Regions from separate parts of the Paenibacillus haidiansis genome, predicted to be linked through region 4. Evidence: predicted binding sites of a transcription regulator. Region 4 holds the regulator's gene; each other region holds the start of a gene.
The links. Region 4 encodes Rex, which represses fermentation and respiration genes when NADH is low (regulators of the CRP and FNR family bind a similar motif). Its sites were predicted from a motif close to TTGTGAAATATTTCACAA; they were not measured.

Region 1 (4,198 bases), on a different contig from region 4:
TGATCGAAGTGATCAGGATCGACCAGGTAAACATCGGCATCTTGAACAGCGTCATTCCCGGCGCACGCATTTTCAAAATCGTGGCGACGAAGTTGACCCCGGTCATCAAGGTACCGATACCGGCAATCTGAATCGCGATAGAATAGTAGTTATTCCCTACCGTCGGGCTGAACTCCAGGCTCGCCAGCGGGAAATATGCCGTCCAGCCGGCGTCCGGGGAGCCCCCGATGACGAAAGAGATGTTAAACAGCATCGCTCCGGCGAAGAACAGCCAGAAGCTGACGGCGTTCAGGCGAGGGAACGCCACGTCGCGCGCGCCGATTTGCAGCGGCACGACCACGTTCATCAAACCGATAATAAACGGCATCGCCATAAACAAAATCATGATGACCCCATGGGTCGTGAAAATCTCGTTATAATGCTGCGCGTCAAGCAATCCGTTCTCCGGAACGGCCAGTTGCGCCCGCATCAGGAGCGCATCGACGCCGCCGCGGAACAGCATCAGCAAAGCGCAGATAATATACATGATACCGATGCGTTTATGGTCGACGGTGGTCAACCATTCGCGCCACAAGTAGCCCCACTTTTTAAAATAGGTCAGGCCGATGACGATCGCGAGCGATGCGACAACGATGGAGACCATCGCGGCGTAAATCATCGGCTCGCCAGTGACGAAAAATTCGTCCCATTTCATGTCAAGCATACTCCCTTCGTTTCTTTAGTTGCCGTACGTTTGTTACTCCGCCGCTTCCGCGCCGGTTTCACTTGATTCCATGTCCATTCCGGAGTGGTCCATTTCGGAATGATCCATTTCGGAGTGGTCCGTCTCGCCGGATTCCGAATTTGTATCCACGGCTTCAGAACCGCCGTGTTGATGTCCGGCATTTTCCCCTTCGGGAGCCGGAGCGAAGTCAAGATGCGTGGAACTATAAGTTTTTCTGCCGACAACGCCTTCTTCAAGCAGGGAATCGAATTCCTGCTCCGTCAGCTCCGAGGCCGTGGACTTCACTTCATTCACCCATTCCTCGTAGTCCGCAGGGGACATCGCCAATGCTTCAAATTCCATATGCGCGAAGCCTTCGCCAGAGAAGTTGGAGTTTTTACCCATGTAAGAGCCCTCATGCTCGGCTACCAGATTGAGCTTATTTACCATATCGCTCATGGCGTATTTTTGCCCGCCAAGCTGAGGAACCCAGAAGCTGGTGATCGGTCCGTACGAATAGAGCCGGAACTCAACCGGGCGATTCGTCGGGATGTTGACATAGTTGACGGTCTCAATCCCTTCCTCCGGATAGCTGAAATGCCATTTCCAGTTGGAAGACGCGGCATAAATGACGAGCGGTTTCTGGTCTTCATAACCTTTCGCCACCGACTCTACCGCAGAAGTACTGCGGACGGTCACGACCGACAACACGGCCACGATAATGACCGGAATGGCGATCCAGGTGAATTCCAGCCACTTGCTTCCTTCCACATGCGGCGGTTCATAATCCGGAGCCGCTTTGGAGGCGCGGTATTTGGAAAGCATATAAACGTACAATACATAAACGACCAGCAGAATCAACGCCATTACCAGCATAGAGAAAATAATGACGTCCGATTGTGTCTTGGCCACCGGACCCTTCGGGTTAAGTACGGTCAAAGAGTCACAGCCGGTCAGCAGGACAAGAAACGCTGAAAAAACAGCAAACAGCAATCCTTTCCTTTTCATAAGATTTCCGATACCCCTTTCTTAATGTCAACCTCAAACGTCCGAGATGATTTCTTTTATTGAAAACATTCAATAATTATGTTAAGGAAGCCCGCAATCAATAACAATTCATAGAGATAGGTATATTTTCAATTATTTTACATTTATTTTACGGTTTACCCTATCTTTTGCCACATGAAATCCCGATCTAAGCTCATATTCGCTCAAATTCGTCCAAAAACACCGATTTTGATAATTGTTCACAATGCGCGTCACAAATGACGAAGTTCGCAGAATTGTCATAATAATTTTCATTAATCGTGATTATTATCACATACTTATCTAAATAAGAATAATAGATTCTCTTCTTTCACGGTTCAAAGATATCCTCTCTCCTCGGTCGGGTTATATAGGTCATAATAAAAAAGCACCCCTGCGGGCGCTCTATGAATCATATTTCATACTATTTTCATATTTTCCTCAAGTTAAAAAAGAGCCGCCCCGCTTTCTAGGTCGGGACGACTCTTGGCATCAGCCTAATCGAAGACTTCGGCTTCAGGTGTTACAGCAATTCTTTGCGAAGCTGTTCCGGAGATTTCGGCGACAGCAATCCGAACGGAATGTCGAACACGGTCTTCGCACCGGATTGCCCCGCTTTGGAAAGCTTGTACGCCGCGCGGGCATAAGCGACCAGCACGCTGGCCGTAAATTCCGGGTTGCTGTCGAGCTTAAGCCCGAATTCGATGATTTGCGTGCTGTTTTCCCCGGTCACGCCGCTGCGGAGCACGGTGCCGCCGTGCGGCATGGCCGAATGGTTCTGCTTCAATTCGTCTTCGCTAATGAAATGAACGGTTGTTTCGTAATCGGCGAAGTAGTTCGGCATTTCCTTAATCTCGTTTTCAATCCGCTTCAGATCGGCGCCCTCTTCGGCCACCACGTAGCATTCGCGCAGGTGCTTCTCCTTCGTGGTCAGCTCCGGATTCTCTCCGCCGCGGACGCGTTCAACCGCCGACTCCACCGGAATCGTATATTGAACCCCGTTTTTGACGCCCGGCACACGCCGGATCGCATCGGAATGACCTTGGCTTACGCCTTTGCCCCAAAACGTATATTCCTTGCCCTCCGGCAAAATAGCTTCGCCAAGCAGACGATTCAGCGAAAACAATCCGGGATCCCAGCCGGTCGAAATGACGCTGACATTGCCGCCTTTTTCGGCCGCCGCGTTGACCCGCTCGAAATATTCCGGGATCTTCGCATGGGTGTCGAAGCTGTCGACCGTATTGAACAACGCCGCCAGCTCGGGACCTTGCTCGGGCAGGTCGGTGGCCGATCCCCCGCAAAGGATCATTACATCGATCTCACCTTTATATTTTTCCACTTCGGAAATATGAACGACGCCGCTTGCGGCCGCCACATCGCTCGGCTGTCTTCTCGAAAATACCGCAACCAGCTCGATATCGGAATTTTGCTTAATCGCCTTTTCCACGCCGCGACCCAAATTCCCGTACCCGACGATACCTACTTTGATGTTTGATGGCACTCTTTCGTCCTCCTTCTTTAAACTCTGTTTTACATTTTAACGCAGTGCAGTGATTTTTAAAATACCTCTCATTCCAAGTGAACTAATAAATTTACTTTCAAGAGAACCGCAGGATTCTTCACAGTTTAGACATACCAGGATGCTTTTTTGGTCATTTTAACAGTTTCGGCTTTCTCAAGCGGAGATAATAATTGTAAAATAGTGTTGAATGTGAAAAATGTCATTGCAATTAATTAATAGGGTAATGCTTTTGGTGCTGCGAAAAAATCGAAAAATATATCTCATCTTCGTTTTCGTTGTATTTTGTGCGCTCCTGCTTTTTCCGCCAACCAAGCAGGCGTCCGCCCACGCTTATATCGTCGCCTCATCCCCAGCGGCGGACGAGGTGCTGGACAAAGCGCCCTCTTCGCTCTTTATCCAGTTTAATGAAGCGGTTGAACCGGCTTTCTTCTCCTTATCGGTGCTTGGTCCCGCGGGCGAGCGGGCCGACCTGGGCGATGCGGCGATCGATCCCGGCCACCCGGACAAGCTGGTGGCGGGCCTGAAGCCGGATTTGCCGGAGGGGGCGTATACCGTCAAATGGAAGGTGGTTTCCAGCGACGGTCATCCCGTGACGGGAACGCTCCTGTTCCAAATCGGCGCAAGCGGGGGCTCCCCTGACGTTCAGCCCGGCTCTTCCGTGGAACCGGCGGCTGCGCCGGGCGCGGATCTGCTGCTGGTACGCTGGCTGTGGTACGCGGGGATGACCCTCTTCTCCGGGGTGCTGATCCTCCACCTGATCTTGCTGCCGCGCAGCAGCAGATCCGGGGATAGCGGTCTTCCTTCCCGCAGCAAATGGGCCATCCTGCTCGGTCTTGCGCTCACAGTCGCTGCCGTTCTGGGAAGTTTGCCGCAGCAAACCGCCGACAACGCGGGGACGACTTGGGCGCAGGCCTGGAATGGGGAGCTGCTGCGGGAAACGCTGCAGC
Region 2 (4,198 bases), 180 kb from region 4:
CCGCTCTGGAGTCTTTAACGGACTGCCGGAGCGGCTTTCATTATTATTGGACTATTTATATATAGACAAAAATTAACTGGCGTTGCTTTAAAAAGTAAACTTATTATGAAAAGAAAGGAGCAAGCAAACGAAATGGGGGATTAAAATGCGTGATCTTCATTTTATGATGGATTACAAAAATCAGGAGGCCGTCAGAAAGAGCTTGTTCGCACTAGCGGAAAGCACTTTTGGAATCTCATTTGAAGCATGGTATCAAAAAGGGTTTTGGAATGAAACCTACATTCCTTATTCCTATGTTGATGGAAAACAAGTAATCGCAAACGTATCCGTTAATATACTGGATTGGATTATCGATGGAGAGACGAGGAAGGCCGTGCAGATCGGCACGGTAATGACCCGTCCCGACTACCGAAACCGGGGTCTGTCGTCAAGCTTGCTGGCAAAAGTAATCGAGGAATACGAGAACCGCTGCGATTGGATGTATCTTTTTGCCAATGAGTCGGTGCTGGATTTTTATCCGAAGTATGGATTTCAGCCCGTAGAAGAGAAGCAGTTTTCGATGGACTATGTGGTCGAGCGGAGGGAGCGACGGGGCCGGAGGATAAGGAAGCTCGATGTAAACGATAGCGCCGATTTGGCGACAATTTACCGGCTGGCACAGGAAAGAATCCCGAATTCCCGGCATTTTGACACGGCGAATTCCCAAGGGATCTTTATGTTCTATTGTTTGAATGTCTTTAGCGAAGATCTTTATTATTTGGAGGATAAGGAGATCATTGCGGTATGCAGGCAAGAGAACGGCCGGATCGACCTGTTCGATATCGTAAGCGGGCGGGAGTTCGACTTGGCGGAGGTCTTGGATCGTCTCGCGGAAGACCATGCCGGAAAGGTCGTATTCCATTACACACCGGATCATGAAAATCTGAACCTGCGCGCCGAAAAGTACGAGGGGAACATGTTTGTCCGGGCCAAGAGCCAGACAATCGTCTCTGCGGATTTTAAGCATCCCGTAACGGGTATTGCCTAGTGAACAGGTCAAACAGGACGGAGCAGGGGATAGGTGCTGCGCCGTCCTATTTTTGCGGGATTTCGGAACAAACGATTTCAGGGGCCGGATTGGTCTTATCTATCATCGGCATTAAATCCGGCAGATTTCACTTGGGCACAATTCGCAATGACAAATGTCCTGAAGCATAATCAAGTCTTTGATGACGATCATGCCGTTCTCGTACTCCAGCGCGTCCTTCTTGCGCAGGTCGCTCAGCATCCGGTTGACGCTTTCGCGGGTGGCGCCGATCATGTTGGAGAGGTCGGTATGGGTAATCTTCTTGTTGATCAGGATGCTGTCCCCGTGCTGCTCGCCGTACGTGTTGCTCAAACGGATCAGCGTCGAGCAGAGCGCGCCCGGTTTGCCGTACATCATCAGATCGCGGAATTTGGTTTGCGTCAGGCGATGGTGGATGCCCATCCATTTCATGAAGTCGATCGCAAAATCGCAATGCTGGCAAATCATGATTTCCAGGTCTTTTTGCTCGATGACCCCGATTTCGCTGTCTTCGATCACTTCGGCGGTAAAGCTGTGCTTGGTGCTGAAGAAGGGATCGGCCTGGCCGACCATGTCGCCGCGCCCGTACATATACAGGATCAGCTCTTTGCCTTCGTCGGTGGATTTGGTCAATTTCACGCGTCCGCGCTTAATATAGAACAGTTTATCTGAAAAGTCGCCCTCCCAGAACAGATGCGTTCCCTCGGGATATGCTTTATCTTTCATCGTGACAAGCAACCGGTTGAAATTCTGCTCCGCAAAACAGCTCGTATTGCCGTGGGGCAAGGTGGCGCTCGTAATTTCACTCATCTTCGGTTTCCCCCTCTGTGTTCCAAATTTTTCTGAAAATTTTAAATTAATTATATAACTTTTCCGCGCTTTTGGGAGGCCTATCAAGCCCGAAAAAGTGTCGAAATTTCAACATTGTGACTATTTTCACTTTTTTTAAAATAAGAAATTCTGGAATTATATTGCAAATAATAAATGAAAAATCGAACACGGCAAATGAAAAGTTTCAAAAAAAACTTTATACTATGTGAAAAAATTCACTATACAAATTATTCCCGCTGTGTTATGCTTTACCCATAAAGAGAAGCGCAATGCTTCGTAAGGGTAAGCCTATTAGTGAAATATTTCACTATTATAGGATTATCCACTATCTACCTTAGGAGGATGAGAGAAATGGCTATTAAAAACGAAGTGACGGCAAAAGCGGGGCCGACTGCGGAACAGTACATCCAAACCCTGATCGACAAGGCGAAGAAGGCTTCCGAAGCCTTTATGAGCATGGACCAGGAGCAAATCGACAAAATCGTTCAGGCCATGGCGCTGGCCGGGCTTGACAAGCATATGCATTTGGCCAAAATGGCCGTTGAAGAAACCGGGCGAGGCGTGTATGAGGATAAAATCATCAAGAACATGTTTGCGACCGAGTACATTTACCACAGCATCAAGAACGACAAAACGGTGGGCGTGATTGAAGATAACCCTTACGACAGCTTCCAGAAGATCGCCGAGCCGGTAGGCATTATCATGGGGATTACTCCGGTGACGAACCCGACCTCCACGACGATCTTCAAAGCTCTCATCGCGATTAAGACCCGGAACCCGATCATCTTCGGCTTCCATCCGTCCGCACAGAAGTGCAGCGCGGAAGCCGCGAAAATCCTGCTCGAAGCCGCTGTGAAGCATGGCGCGCCGGCAGACTGCATCCAATGGATCGAGAATCCGTCGATGGACCGTACGAACGCCCTGATGAATCATCCCGATGTGGCCTGCATCCTGGCGACCGGCGGATCGGCGATGGTCAAAGCGGCATACAGCTGCGGCAAACCGGCGCTCGGCGTAGGTCCCGGCAACGTGCCTTGCTTCATTGAAAAGAGCGCGGACCTCGATCAAGCGGTCAACGATCTGATTCTGTCGAAAACCTTCGACAACGGCATGATCTGCGCTTCCGAACAAGCGGTTATAATCGAAGAGCCGGTCTTCGATCAAGTGAAAAAGAAAATGATCGCCAACGGCTGCTACTTTGTCAACAAGGAAGAAGCCGCCAAGCTGACGGCCGGAGCGATCATCGCCGATAAATGTGCAGTAAACCCTAGCATCGTCGGCCAACCAGCCGTGAAAATTGCCGAAATGTGCGGCATCGACGTACCGGCCGGCACGAAAATTCTCGTAGCGGAAATCGAAGGCGTCGGTCCGAAATTCCCGCTCTCGGCCGAGAAGCTGAGCCCGGTTCTGGCCTGCTACAAAGTGAAGAACGCGGATCAAGGCATCGAACGCGCGCTTGAAGTCGTACGCTTCGGCGGCATGGGCCACTCGTCGGTTATTCATTCGAACAACGAAGAAATCATCCAAAAATATTCCGACAGCATGCCTACTTGCCGTATTCTCGTCAACCAGCCGTCTTCGCAAGGCGGGATCGGCGACATCTACAATACGAACCTGCCATCGTTGACACTGGGCTGCGGATCTTACGGACGCAACTCGACATCGTCGAACGTAACGGCCATCAATTTGATCAACGTGAAAAGGGTGAATCGTCGTACCGTGAATATGCAATGGTTCAAAGTGCCGAGCAAAATCTACTTCGAGAAAAATTCGACGCAATATCTTGCCAAAATGCCGGATATTTCGCGGGTGTTGATTGTAACCGACCCGATGATGGTTAAACTGGGATATGTGGAAAGAGTGGAGCATTATCTCCGTCAACGCCAAACGCCGGTAGCGATCGAAGTATTCTCGGACGTTGAGCCGGATCCGTCGACGACGACCGTAGAGCGCGGTACCGAGCTGATGGCCAAATTCCAGCCGGACTGCATCATCGCCCTGGGCGGCGGCTCGCCGATGGATGCCGCGAAAGGCATGTGGCTGTTCTATGAATATCCGGATACCGACTTCCATAACTTGAAGCAGAAATTCATGGATATCCGCAAACGGATCTACAAATACCCGCGTCTCGGACAAAAAGCGAAATTCGTGGCCATTCCGACGACTTCGGGCACAGGCTCGGAAGTGACTTCTTTCGCGGTTATCACGGACAAAATCAACGGCAACACCAAATATCCTTTGGCCGATTACGAGCTGACGCCGGATGTGGCGATCATCGACCCGGAATTCGTCTACAGCTTGCCTAAAGTAGCCGTAGCCGAT
Region 3 (4,198 bases), on a different contig from region 4:
GTCGGACATGCGCTTGGTGTATCCGGGGCGGAGCAAGTGCTGCGGATTCCGCTGTACGAATTGGACCGCGTTCAAGGTTACGGGAACCTGTCGCTCGTATACGTCCCGGCCAGCGAAGACGATAGTCTGCGCATCGGCAGCTTCGACCGCCTGCACGAGATCGTGTCGATTCTGCGCAGTCCGGAAGGCTGCCCCTGGGACCGGGAGCAAACGCATCAATCGATCCGTAAAAATCTCATTGAAGAAACCTACGAAGTGCTGGAGACGATCGATGAGGACGATCCAGACCATATGCGGGAAGAGCTCGGCGACCTTTTGCTTCAAGTCATGCTGCACTCGCAGATGGAGGAAGAAACCGGCATGTTCACCGCTTACGATGTGATCCGGGAGCTCAATGAGAAGCTGCTGTATCGCCATCCGCACGTGTTCGGCGATTTGAGCGCCGAGGATGCCGAGGATGCGCTTAAGAACTGGGATGCGATGAAAGCGGAGGAGAAGCGCCGCAAGGGGATCGAGCCGGAGAAATTGTCCGCGCTAAGCGGCGTTCCGCGGGATTTGCCCGCTTTGATGAAGGCGTACAAGCTGCAGAAGAAGGCGGCCAAAGTCGGCTTTGACTGGGATACGATCGACGGCGTCTGGGCGAAGATCGAGGAAGAGCTGGCCGAATTCAGGGAAGCCGTCACCGACGGGCACCCGGCGGACGATCAAGCGCTCGAACTCGGCGACTTGCTGTTTTCGATCGTGAATGCCGCCCGGTATATCAAGGCCGATCCGGAAGAGGCGCTTTCGCGGACCAACGCGAAATTCGTCAGCCGTTTTACGTATGTGGAGGACAAGCTGCGCGAGGCCGGAAAATCGCCCGAAGACAGCACCCTGGCTGAGATGGATGCGCTTTGGGACGAGGCCAAAACGGTCGAACGGGCATCCAAATAACGCGAATTTCCCCTAAAATTCGGTTTTTTTTGCGAAAAAACAAAAAAAAGTTGTTTACCGGGCAGGAATTCCGGCTTTGAGAAAGAATACTCATACAAAGATATCGCGCGGCTTGCGGAGCGCTGGCCGTCAGTATCCATCTATTTTTTTTACTATTGGGAGGCATTATTAATGAACAAAACAGACTTGATCAACAACATTTCCAGCAAAAGCGGTTTGACTAAAAAAGACGTTGAAACCGTATTGAACGGAGTCCTCGGCGAAATTACCGACGCTCTTGCTGGCGGAGACAAAGTGCAACTGATCGGCTTCGGCACGTTCGAAACCCGCAAACGTTCCGGTCGTACCGGCCGCAACCCGCAAACCGGCAAAACGATCGAAATCCCTGCATCCAACGTTCCAGCTTTCAAAGCGGGCAACAAACTTAAAGAAGCCGTAAAATAATGCGTCTTGATAAATTCCTGAAGGTGTCACGGTTGATTAAGCGGCGCACGGTGGCGAAGGACGTCTCCGAACAAGGCAGAGTTCTGATCAACGGGCGTGAATCCAAACCGAGCAGCACCGTGAAGGTGGGCGACGAGATTACCGTTCAATTCGGCCAAAAGCTGGTGACGGTCCGCGTCGAACGCCTGGCGGAGACGACTCGAAAGGAAGAGGCTGCCACCCTGTATACCTTGGTCAAGGAAGAACCGATCGCCAAGGACTCCGGTTTCGACTGGAATTAAGGCGAGAGATGCGATGATCAGCATGCTCCGTTTCCCTGAAACGGGGCGTGCTTCTTTCTTTCAATTTTGCGGGGAGGACGAATTCGCGAGTAATTCAAAAAATACCCCTACCCAAATGATTGAAAGATGATAATATAATAATAAACCTCATCTGCTGTTGAACAGTACGCACACACTTGTACTTTCTTTATGATGCAGCAAGAACTTTCCCGCTTGAAGTCTGATTTTTCACCTTTACTCCCGAGAACACACCTCTGTTCTTACCACAAGTTCTTACCACAACCACTATTTGAAGCGATCGCTATTGCAGCAACATCATTTTTCCGACGCAGGATTGAAGCCACAAGCTCTTTTTTTAACAACACTAGTGAAATATTTCACAATTAATTCTGTAAATGCATCACTTTAGGTATTGATTTTCATTTAATCGGTTTATCGGTAAACTCCTTGTCCAAAAGGATGATCGCTGATGAAACAGTTAATTCACAAGCTCTTCTGCCGCGGCAAGTTGTCCAGGGATGAAATCGTTTATCTGCTGGGCCGCCTTGATGGCGAAACGCGTCAAGAGCTGTATCGTCTGGCGCATCGGAAACGGAGCGAGAAGTACGGCGATAAAGTTTATATGCGCGGTTTGATCGAGTTCTCCAGCTTCTGCAAACAGGATTGCCTGTATTGCGGGCTTCGCGCCGGCAACAAGGCGGCGGAGAGATACCGGCTGAAGCCTGCTGAAATTCTGGATTGCTGCCGCGAGGGCTACGATCTCGGCTATCGGACATTTGTGCTTCAAAGCGGGGAAGACGCCTGGTATACCGAGGAGATTCTCGTTCGGCTCGTCCGGGATATCAAGGCGGAATTCCCCGACGCGGCTATAACGCTATCGATTGGCGAACGGGACGAGCGGACCTATCGGAGCTTGTTCGACGCGGGGGCAGACCGGTTTTTACTGCGTCATGAAACCGCTTCCCGAAATCTCTACCAATCTCTACATCCTACGATGTCTTTTGACAACCGGCGCAAATGCCTCTCCGTACTCCAAAGCATCGGCTATCAAATCGGCGCCGGATTTATGGTCGGTCTGCCGGGGCAGACCTTGGAGGATTTGGCGGACGATTTGCTCTATTTGCAGGATTTACACCCGGACATGATCGGTATTGGCCCGTTTATTCCGCATTCCCGCACGCCTTTGGGCGGGGCTGAGGCCGGTACGATTGACGATACACTCGCGATGGTCGCGCTGGCGCGCCTGATGGTGCCGGACGCGCTCATCCCCGCCACGACCGCCTTGGGATCGCTTGATGCGAGCGGGCGGGAGAAGGCTCTGAAGGTAGGGGCCAACGTCGTGATGCCGAACTTGTCACCTCTAGCAGTCCGAAAAAAATACGCCCTGTATAACAACAAGATATGTACCGGCGACGAGTCGGCGGCTTGCAGGCATTGCTTGGAGCTGCGGATCAATTCTGCCGGCTTCTCCGTGGATATGGGGAGGGGGGATAGCCTGAAATCACTCCGGATGAAGCCGCTGACGGCTTTTCATTCTACTTCTACGCAGTAGATTGTGAAATAAAACACAAATCAAATACAGAGGAGAAATGGCGAATGAGCATATGGAACAAAAGTAGCCAACCGGGATTCGAAATCCGGTTGGAATCGATCGGCGGGCTGGGCGCGAACCTGGCCGGGAAGATGCTGGCAGAGGCCGGCGTGCTGGGATTGGGCTTAAACGGCGCGGGTTTTTCGTCCTACGGGTCGGAGAAGAAAGGCTCGCCGGTCAAGAGCTTTGTCCGATTTTGCGATCCGGAGCTCGACATCCGCGACCATAGCCCGGTGGAACAGCCGGATGTGATCGGCGTATTCCATGAAGCCCTGCATACCACCGTGCCGGTGTTAAGCGGGCTGAAGCCCGGCGGGGTCGTGTTGGTGAACTCGATCCGCAGCTTTGAAGAAATTCGCAAGGACCTGCAGTTCCCTTACGGTACGCTGGCCGTAGTCGACGCGCTCGGCATCGCTTTGGAGGAGCGTACCCGGGTCAATACGTCGATGCTGGGGGCCTTGTTCCGCATTTGTGATTTTCTGGACCGCGACTCGATGCGGGCGGTTATCAAACGGACGTTCGAAAAGAAATACCCGCAGCTTGTTGAGCCGAACTTGCGTACCTTTGACCGCGGTTACGATGAAGTGCGGTTCGAGACGATCGAACCGCCCACCGAATTAACCGCCGTCCCTTACCTCCGACAACAGCCGCTGCTCGGCTATGAGACGCAGGAGTCGGGGGGAATCATTTCGGCCCAGGGCAACAGCCTGCTCAAAGATTTAAGCGGCTCGCGCCAGGGCTATTTGCCGGAATTGAATCTGGGATCCTGCATTCACTGCGCCAATTGCGATGCCACCTGCCCCGATCTTTGCTTCGTCTGGGAAGCCGGGGAGGATAAGCGCGGCAGAATGCAGATGTTTCTGCAAGGCATCGATTATCAGTATTGCAAAGGCTGCCTGAAATGTGTGGAAGTGTGCCCGACCGGGTCGCTGGCTCCGCTCCGGGAAGA
Region 4 (4,198 bases):
GCCGCCTGCGCTTCGAACCGCACTTTCTCTTCGTCCAAGGTCAGGCATTCTCCGTGCTTGACGACCTGCTTGCCGTTCACCCAGACATGCTCTACATCCTTCGGACCGGCGGAGTAAACCGCATGCGAAATATAATCGGTCCGCGGCAGGAAATGAGCCTGCTCCGTATCCAGCGCGATGAAATCCGCCTTCATCCCGGCGGCGAGCTTGCCCGTATCGGACAGGAAGAGCGATTTAGCTCCGTATTCCGTGCCCATTCGGAGCGCTTCCGCTGCCGGAACGGCCGTAGGGTCGCCCGAAACTCCCTTATGGATCAGGGCCGCCAGGCGGATCTCTTCGAACATGTCGAGGTTATTGTTGCTGGCCGGACCGTCCGTGCCGAGCGAGACGGTGACCCCGGCCTTAAGCAGCTCGGGCACGCGCGCCACGCCGCTTGCCAGCTTGAGATTGCTGCCCGGATTATGGGACACGGCGACATGGTGATCCGCTAAAATCCCGATTTCCTCGTCGGTCAAATGCACGGCGTGCGCCAGCAGTGCCGGGCGGCTGAACAAGCCGAGATTGAGCAGATGCTGAACGGGACGAACGCCGTAATCGGCCACATTCTGCTCGACTTCGGCGCGCGTTTCCGACATATGCGTATGAAGCGGAAGATTCAGATCATGCGCCGCCTGTACGATTTTCTCGATATAATCCGGAGGACAGGTATAAGGCGCGTGCGGAGACATCATCGTCGTAATCCGCCCGTCCGCCTTGCCGTGCCAGTTCTTGGCGAAGGCCACCGCATCATCCAGCTTCTGCTGCTGCACATCCGGCGGACACAAACCGATCACGCCGCGCGTCAGCACGGCGCGGATGCCCGACTGCTCGACTACGGCTGCCACTTGATCCATATGGTCGTACATATCGAGGAACGTCGTCGTCCCGCCTTTCAGCATTTCCAGAACCGACAGTGCCGTGCCCCGGTACACGTCTTCTCCCGAAAATTTAGCTTCCATCGGCCACATTTTCTCCTGCAGCCACTGCTGCAGCACCATATCGTCGCCATAACCGCGAAGCAGGGACATCGCGGCATGGCCGTGGGTGTTGATCAGGCCCGGCAGAAACAGCAGGCCTTTGCCGTCGAACGTTTCGGCTCCTTCCGCTCCCACAGGCCGGTCTTCGCCGATATAGGCGATCGTGTCGCCTTCAATCAGCATATAGCCGCGAAGAACCGGGTTTTCCCGGTCAAGTACGGCAAAAGTTCCATCTTTAATCAGCCATTTTCGAGTCGTCATTGGTTGTTTCCTTTCCCCCATCCAAATAATACGCCAAGCTCATCAAATCGGTTGTGAAATCGGCCGCATGCACGCGCACTTCGGCCGGGGCCTTGATGATGATCGGAGCAAAATTGAGGATCGCCCCGATCCCCGCTTCGATAAGCTGGTCGGCCACGCGTTGTGCCTCTACGTCCGGTACCGTAATAATGCCGATACGGATATTTTTCTTCTTTACGGTTTCGATCAGCTCTTCGATCGGCTGAATCTCGATGTTGTTGATCATGGTGCCGATTTTGGCGGGCGATGAATCAAAAACGGCCACAATTTTCATATTGTCCTTGACGTAAGCATTGTAATTGGACAGCGCCTGACCGAGATTACCGGCACCGATCAAAGCGACGTTGATCTGCTGGTCCAAATTGAGAATTTGCCTGATCTTTTCGATCAGATAGGGCACATCGTAGCCGATCCCCTTGCGGCCGAAATCGCCGAAATACGCGAGATCCTTGCGGATTTGCGCCGGATTGAGATCCAGCTTCTGTCCCAGCTCCTGGGACGATACCGTCGGAACTTCACGGCGGCTCAATTCATTGAGAAACCGCAAATACACCGGCAATCTGCGTACTACAGCATCCGAAATTTTTTCCGTTTTCATTGGTTATCCCCCTATTTGGCGCGATTTGAACAACAATTACCGCTCTTATTCATCACTCTTTATAAATCTCGCTCTTTATACATCCAGCCATTCCGAAATGCGAGGAACCATCTGCCCAAGCGGCATATGCTCCATCTTCGGTCCAGGCAAAGAATATAAAAAATACTTTCCGTAGTAAGATTCCAAGATGCGCGTATCGTAAACGACCACGATCCCGCGGTCCTGCGAGGACCGGACCAGCCGTCCGAAGCCTTGCTTGAACCGGATCACGGCCTGAGGAACCGACAGCTTCATAAACGGATTCTTCTTCTCCTGCTGCAGCCGTTCGCTCTTGGCCTCAACGAGCGGATGGTTGGGCGGTTGAAACGGCAGCCGGACGATGGCGAGACTGGTCAACGCTTCTCCAGGGATGTCCACTCCTTCCCAAAAGCTGTTGGTTCCCAGCAGCACGGAGGCGTTCTGTCCCTGAAAGCGCCGGGTCAGCTTGGTCCGGCTTCCGCTGTCCATGCCTTGCCCGATCACGGTAATTCCCTGCTCCGCCAAGAGCTCCTTGAGCGGATCGTATACCTGCCTTAGCATCCGGTAGGAAGTGAACAACACCAGCATGCGGCCTTTCGTGACGACCGCCGTATCGGCCAGCGATTGCACCAGCGTACGCACAAAATGATCGTCGCCCACGCTGCCCTTCACGCTGGGGAAGTCACGCGGGATGACCACAAGCGCCTGTTCGCGGTAATTGAACGGCGAGGGAAGCATCGCCGTAAGCAGCCGCTCCTGTTCCGCCGCTTCCCCGAGCCCAAGCTGGTCGATCATATATTGAAACGATTTATCCACCGACAGCGTAGCCGAAGTCATGACCACGCTTTTCTTCTTATCGAAGAAAAATCCTTTCAGCTGCGTGCTCACATCGATCGGAACCGCAAACAATTGCAGAGATTTGCTGCGATAGGTGCCGTTTCCTTCGAGCCAGTAGACCGTATTGGCATCGTCCATCTTCATGAAGAACCGCAGGGCGTCGCGCTCGCCGGCCAGATCCTTGAACAGGCCGCTGATATCGGTGACTAAACTGTCGAATCCGTAATCGTTGTCGTCGTCCTTCAGCTCGGCAAGCAGACGCTCCCCTTTGCGGATCGTATCGGAAAGCGTGGTATAGATCTGATTCTCGATCGCGGAAAGCGCCTCCCAGACTTTCGGCTTCTTGTCCTGCAAGAGCCGGAGCACGAATTGTCCGGGGTCGCCGGGGGCCGCATCACTGCGTTCCGGCATGAGCGCAAACAATTGTTCCGCCAGCCGGTCCCAACAATCTTTCACATCGAGCAGCGAAGGATACAATCCGTCGATGACCGAGCACCATTCCGCCGATTTTTCGCCCTCCGCATGACCAAGCATCGTTCTCAGGTTCGGCAATTGTCCGGTCTTGCTGTCCTTAAACAGCCGGGTAAGCGTATGGACAACGGTGAAATATTTCATTTGCAAGCCGAGATGCTTGCCGGCGACCTCCTCCAAATGGTGCGCCTCGTCGATGACCAGGCGGTCGTAGCCCGGCAGGAGCTGATGCCCGGCCTGAATGTCCGTAAACAGCTTGGAATGGTTCGTAATGACCACGTCGGCCACCCCGGCTTCATGCTTGGCCTTATGGTAATAGCACTTGCGGAACCACGGGCAGGACCGGCCAAGGCAGGAATCGGATTCGCTAGCCACCGTTTCCCAGAAATCGCTGCCCCGGTTTCCCAGATTGAGTTCTTCGTCGTCCCCCGTCTCCGTCTGCGCCAGCCAGACGATCATTTGGGCCGCCGTTATCACCTCTTCTTTAGGTGTGGCAAAGTCCTTTCTATTCATTTTATGTTCAAATTTGCGCAAACACAAATAATGTTGTCTTCCTTTAAACACCGCGGCCGTAAACGGAAACGGCACGGCTTCCGTCAGCAGGGGGATATCCCGTTCCCGCAGCTGCTCCTGAAGGTTGATCGTATGCGTGCTGACCATAACCTTCTCGTCTTGCTTTACGCTATGATAAATGGCCGGCAGCAGGTACCCGAGCGATTTGCCGGTACCGGTCCCCGCCTCGATCAAGAGATGCTTGTCCTCGGCAAAGGCGCGATTCACTTCGCCCAGCATGAGGGTCTGAGCTTCGCGCTCTTCATATTCCGGCAGCTTGGCGCGCAAATTATCCTTTACCTGCTCCATAAACTGCTCGAAGGAAATGTCCCGCAGCGGATTGTCAAGCATGCCGCTTCTAGCCGGTTCAATATCCATCCAATCATCAACCCGAAGCGCAAATTGG

Region 1: the regulator Rex is predicted to act here: its motif matches at 1,837-1,854, upstream of qoxA (cytochrome aa3 quinol oxidase subunit II).
Region 2: the regulator Rex is predicted to act here: its motif matches at 2,080-2,097, upstream of adhE (bifunctional acetaldehyde-CoA/alcohol dehydrogenase).
Region 3: the regulator Rex is predicted to act here: its motif matches at 2,024-2,041, upstream of hydE ([FeFe] hydrogenase H-cluster radical SAM maturase HydE).

Annotation. Positions count from the first base shown of each region.
Region 1 is NZ_JAZHPZ010000004.1:272,103-276,300, forward strand. Features, by position in the region: gene qoxB (cytochrome aa3 quinol oxidase subunit I) at 1-694, opposite strand, end outside; gene qoxA (cytochrome aa3 quinol oxidase subunit II) at 737-1,711, opposite strand; gene V3851_RS10900 (diaminopimelate dehydrogenase) at 2,253-3,230, opposite strand; gene V3851_RS10905 (copper resistance protein CopC) at 3,484-4,198, shown strand, end outside.
Region 2 is NZ_JAZHPZ010000001.1:313,848-318,045, reverse strand. Features, by position in the region: gene V3851_RS01550 (GNAT family N-acetyltransferase) at 146-1,027, shown strand; gene V3851_RS01545 (Crp/Fnr family transcriptional regulator) at 1,139-1,855, opposite strand; gene adhE (bifunctional acetaldehyde-CoA/alcohol dehydrogenase) at 2,228-4,198, shown strand, end outside.
Region 3 is NZ_JAZHPZ010000018.1:43,792-47,989, reverse strand. Features, by position in the region: gene yabN (bifunctional methyltransferase/pyrophosphohydrolase YabN) at 1-933, shown strand, start outside; gene V3851_RS23350 (HU family DNA-binding protein) at 1,105-1,377, shown strand; gene V3851_RS23345 (RNA-binding S4 domain-containing protein) at 1,377-1,658, shown strand; gene hydE ([FeFe] hydrogenase H-cluster radical SAM maturase HydE) at 2,128-3,210, shown strand; gene V3851_RS23335 (2-oxoacid:acceptor oxidoreductase family protein) at 3,255-4,198, shown strand, end outside.
Region 4 is NZ_JAZHPZ010000001.1:136,568-140,765, forward strand. Features, by position in the region: gene V3851_RS00595 (amidohydrolase) at 1-1,277, opposite strand, end outside; gene V3851_RS00600 (redox-sensing transcriptional repressor Rex) at 1,252-1,914, opposite strand; gene dinG (ATP-dependent DNA helicase DinG) at 1,990-4,198, opposite strand, start outside.